2 regions of the Streptomyces gamaensis genome follow, and region 2 is predicted to be linked to the other one. Evidence: riboswitches for the same ligand, from Rfam matches in the RefSeq annotation. Region 2 holds a riboswitch; the other holds the start of a gene.
What was found. Region 2 has a riboswitch for glycine ahead of gcvP (aminomethyl-transferring glycine dehydrogenase). Riboswitches for the same ligand answer to the same signal wherever they lie in the genome.
Positions count from the first base shown of each region.

Region 1: it holds a riboswitch for glycine, as region 2 does, so the genes downstream of both, gcvT (glycine cleavage system aminomethyltransferase GcvT) here and gcvP (aminomethyl-transferring glycine dehydrogenase) in region 2, are expected to answer to the same signal.

Region 1 covers NZ_JBHSPB010000007.1:203,527-205,907, forward strand. Annotated here, with positions in the region: gene ACFP1Z_RS13870 (AAA family ATPase) at 1-585, opposite strand, end outside; glycine riboswitch at 755-863, shown strand; gene gcvT (glycine cleavage system aminomethyltransferase GcvT) at 1,043-2,176, shown strand; gene gcvH (glycine cleavage system protein GcvH) at 2,276-2,381, shown strand, end outside.
Region 2 covers NZ_JBHSPB010000017.1:10,187-12,567, reverse strand. Annotated here, with positions in the region: gene gcvP (aminomethyl-transferring glycine dehydrogenase) at 1-1,441, opposite strand, end outside; glycine riboswitch at 1,632-1,738, opposite strand; gene ACFP1Z_RS24590 (PRC-barrel domain-containing protein) at 1,883-2,275, shown strand; gene ACFP1Z_RS24585 (DNA polymerase IV) at 2,176-2,381, opposite strand, start outside.

The DNA.
Region 1 (2,381 bases), on a different contig from region 2:
CGGGCGGTCCAGGAGTACCACCGACGCCGTGCCGCGCGGCTGCGCACCCCCGGTCACAGCGGCGGTCAGCCGCGCGATCGCCCGCCGGTGCCGGGCGAAGACGCGGGGCGCGACCCGGCGGCCGCGCGCCTCCTGCCCGGCGAGGGCGGTGGCGGCGCCCACGTCCAGCAGGAGCAGGTGCAGCGCGGCGCCCCGGCGGCGCGCCTCGCGGGCGAGCCAGGCCCGTACCCAGCGCACCCGGCCGGAGTCGTGGACGACCGTACTCGCGCCCGTCCGCACGACGCGGCGCAGCGCGGCGTAGTGGACGAGACGGACGCAGGGGCGCGCGAGCGCGTACGGCAGCCGGTGCGGCAGCAGCCGCTCGAAGCGCTCGCGCGTGTCCTGGGAGTCGACGCGCCGCACCGCCCGCTCCCCGGCCACCGCGCGCCGGATGAGTGTGGACTTGCCGCTGCCGGGCAGCCCGGAGACGACCAGGACGTCGCCCGCCGGGTAGCACAGCCGCTCCCGCCCGGCGCCGCCGCGCAGATCCACGGTCCCCTCGGGCCACAGGGGCGGACTCGCGGCCTCCTGGTCCGGCGCCTGCACGCTGATCGGCCTCCTCGGTCGCCCTCGGCTCCCGCCTACCCGCCACTCCTGCCCGCAACGGGTAAAGGAAAGGTAATGGAAATCTTCCGCCGGAGGGAGGTCCGTCAAACGCCAGTACGTGCAATGATGTGCGCGCCGAACCGCATGACCCAACAGAACACCGGCCGCATGAATCCGCGCGGGAGAGTCCCGGCCGCCGCCGCACGACGGCACGGACCGGGCGCCGAAGGAGCAAGTTCCTCCCTTGAATCTCTCAGGCCCCGTACCGCGTGGACGAGGCAGATCTGAAAAGCGGGCCGCCGTGCGCGGCGGTCCCACCCAAGGTGCAAGCCGGGCCCCGCGGGCGCCCGGTGAACCTCTCAGGTTCCGATGACAGATGGGGAGGGGCTGTGTCCCCTTCGTCCCCCTTCCGCGAGTCCTCGCCGGGCCTCGCGCACACGTCCGGGAGCCTGACCTCATGACCGCTGCCTCCGGCACCACGGGTGCCCCCCGCCGCACCGCGCTCGACGCGCTGCACCGCGCGCTCGGCGCGACGATGACCGACTTCGCGGGGTGGGACATGCCCCTGCGCTACGGCAGCGAGCGGGACGAGCACCAGGCGGTGCGCACCCGCGCCGGCCTGTTCGACCTCTCCCACATGGGCGAGATCACCCTGACCGGCCCGCAGGCGGGAGCCGCGCTGGACTTCGCGCTCGTCGGCAACCTCTCCGCGCTGGCCGTGGGCCGGGCCCGCTACACGATGATCTGCGCCGAGGACGGCGGCATCCTCGACGACCTGATCGTCTACCGCCTCGCCGAGGACACGTACATGGTCGTCGCCAACGCCTCCAACGCGCAGACCGTGCTGGACGCCCTGACCGAGCGCGCCGCCGGCTTCGGGACGGCCGTGCGCGACGACCGCGAGAACTACGCGCTCATCGCCGTCCAGGGACCCGAGTCCCCCGGCATCCTCGCGTCCCTCACCGACGCCGACCTCGACGGCCTGAAGTACTACGCGGGCCTGCCGGGCACCGTCGCCGGTGTCGACGCCCTCATCGCCCGCACCGGCTACACCGGCGAGGACGGTTTCGAGCTGTTCGTCGCCCCGGCCGACGCCGAGCGGCTGTGGCAGGCGCTCACCGAGGCCGGCCGGGGCGCCGGCCTGGTGCCCTGCGGGCTCTCCTGCCGGGACACCCTCCGGCTGGAGGCGGGCATGCCGCTGTACGGGCACGAACTGACCACCGCGACCACGCCCTTCGACGCCGGGCTGGGCCGCGTGGTGAAGTTCGACAAGGAGGGCGACTTCGTGGGGCGCGCGGCGCTGGAGGCCGCCGCCGAGCGGGCCCGTACCAGCCCGCCGCGCAAGCTGGTCGGTCTCGTCGCCGCCGGGCGGCGCGTCCCGCGCGCCGGCTACCCGGTCGTCGCCGGCGGCGAGGTGATCGGCGAGGTCACCTCCGGCGCCCCCTCCCCCACCCTCGGCAAGCCGGTCGCGATCGCCTACGTGGACGCCGCGCACGCCGAGCCGGGCACCGGGGGCGTGGCCGTCGACATCCGCGGCAGCCACGAGCCGTACGAGGTCGTCGCGCTGCCCTTCTACCGGCGGACCCGGTAGGGCCCGCCCCGCGGGCCCGGCGGTCTCCGCGGCCCGCTCCCGTACCGCCTGTCAAGACCCTCTGCACGAGCACCACCACTCATCCAGGAGAATCTAGCCATGAGCAACCCCCAGCAGCTGCGCTACAGCAAGGACCACGAGTGGCTGTCGGCCGTCGACGAGAACGGTGTGGCGACCGTCGGCATCACCGAGTTCGCGGCCAACT
Region 2 (2,381 bases):
GGTGGGTGAGGTAGTCGCCGGTGCGCAGCAGCCCGTCGGGGAGCGCGTCGGCGACCGCCGCGTCGAGCGCCTCGATGTCGTCCGGGCCCGTGCTCGCCCCGAACGCGGCCCACACAGCGGCGAGTTGCTCGCGGGTGGTGGTCTCGTCGCAGGCGATACCGACCTGGTCGGCGTCCACCTGGCGCAGGTTGACACCGCGTTCGCGGGCGGCGGCCACGACCTCGCCGGCCCGGCCGGGCACGCGCACGGTCAGGGTGTCGAAGAAGGCGTCGTGCACGATCTCGGCGCCGGCGCCGCGCAGGCCCTCGGCGAGCAGCGTGGCGTAGCGGTGGGTGCGCCGGGCGATGCCGGCGAGTCCCTCCGGGCCGTGGTAGACCGCGTACATGCCCGCCATCACGGCGAGCAGCACCTGGGCGGTGCAGATGTTGCTGGTGGCCTTCTCGCGGCGGATGTGCTGCTCGCGGGTCTGGAGGGCCAGGCGGTACGCCTTGGCGCCGTCGGCGTCGACGGAGACGCCGACGAGGCGGCCGGGCAGGCTGCGCGCGAACTTCTCGCGGACGGCCATGTAGCCGGCGTGCGGGCCGCCGAAGCCCATCGGCACGCCGAAGCGCTGGGTGGTGCCCACCGCGATGTCCGCGCCCAGTTCCCCGGGCGGGGTCAGCAGGGTGAGGGCGAGCAGGTCGGCGGAGACGGTGACGACCGCGCCGAGCTCGTGGGCCCGCTCGATGACGGGGCGCGGGTCGCGCACGGCTCCGGAGGCGCCGGGGTACTGCAGCAGGACGCCGGAGATCCCGCGGCCGGCGAGCTCCTCGGGGATGCCCGCGGAGAGGTCGGCGACGACGACCTCGACGCCGGCGGGTTCGGCACGGGTGCGGATCACGGCGACGGTCTGCGGCAGGGTGTCGGCGTCGATGAGGAAGACGCCGTCCTTGACCTTGCCCATGCGCCGGGACAGGGCCATGGCCTCGGCGGCCGCGGTGGCCTCGTCGAGCAGGGAGGCCCCGGCGGTGGGCAGGCCGGTCAGGTCGGCGACGACGGTCTGGAAGTTGAGCAGGGCCTCCAGCCGGCCCTGGGAGATCTCCGGCTGGTAGGGCGTGTAGGCCGTGTACCAGGCGGGGTTCTCCATGACGTTGCGCAGGATGACCGGCGGGGTGAAGGTGCCGTAGTAGCCGAGGCCGATCATCGGGGTGAGCACCTGGTTGCGGTCGGCGAGCGCGCGCAGCTCGGCGAGGACCTCGGGCTCGGTGCGGGCGGCGGGCAGCCGCAGCGCCTCGGTGCTCTTGATGGCGTCCGGCACGGCGGCGGCGGTGAGTTCGTCGAGCGAGCCGAATCCGACGGCGGCGAGCATCTTGGCCTGGGCGGCGCTGTCGGGGCCTATGTGGCGCCGCTCGAACGGAGTGCCGCGCTCCAGGTCCGTGAGGGAGATGCGGTGGGCTGTCATCTGCGGGGGCCTCCTGGGTCGTTGCGACCTGCGAGGGGTACCACGGCGCGGGTACCCGGACGGCCTCCCCCTCTGTCATCTCGACCTGAGAGCTTCACCGGACCGCTGGGAACTCGGCCGGCTTTCACCGTCGGTGAGGAAGGGCTTCGGCGTGGTGCCGGGCCGGGCCCGCCCTGCTTTCCAGAGTGACCTCACCCGTGCGGTACGTGTGCCTGAGAGATTCCGGGGAGGATTTGCTCCTTCGGCGCCCCGTCCGAGCCGGTGAGGGCTCTTGGAGGACTCTCCCGCACGGGGTCTGCGGCCACTGGCCAGACTACCAGCGAGTCCGTGGCCGAAACCGTCGAGTGGCCGGTTACCACTTTGTGGCTTTTCGTGGGTGTGAGCGGGCTCTTGGAGCGCCGCAGGGGGGCGGGGAGGCGGGTGCGATCCACGGGAGGAGCAGTGCAGAGCGACATCGATCCGCGGAGCCTGATCGGCCGCCGGGCCTTCGACCGGAACGGCACCCGGATCGGCACCGTGGACGAGGTGTATCTGGACGACGCGACAGGGGCGCCGGAGTGGGCGGTGGTACGCACCGGCCTGTTCGGCCGCGACACCTTCGTGCCGCTGGCTCCGAGCCGCGTGGCCGAGGGCGGGCTGTACGTTCCCTACGAACACGCGCTGATCAAGGAGGCTCCCGACTTCGGGGTGGGCCGGCATCTGTCCCCGGGACAGGAGCTCGCGCTCTACCACCACTACGGGCTGCCTCTCCCCGCGCCGCCCGCGAACGGCGCACCGTCCTCACCGCCCGGCGAGGACGGGGCGGACGGGGCGGACGCCTCAGGCAGCACCTGAGTCCCGGGCGGTACGAGCGGCAGCGGCTCGCCCGGAGCGAGCGCGGGGTCGTCGACGGCGAAGGTCCGTACTCTGCCGGGCTCCGACCAGGGCTGCTCGAAGCGGA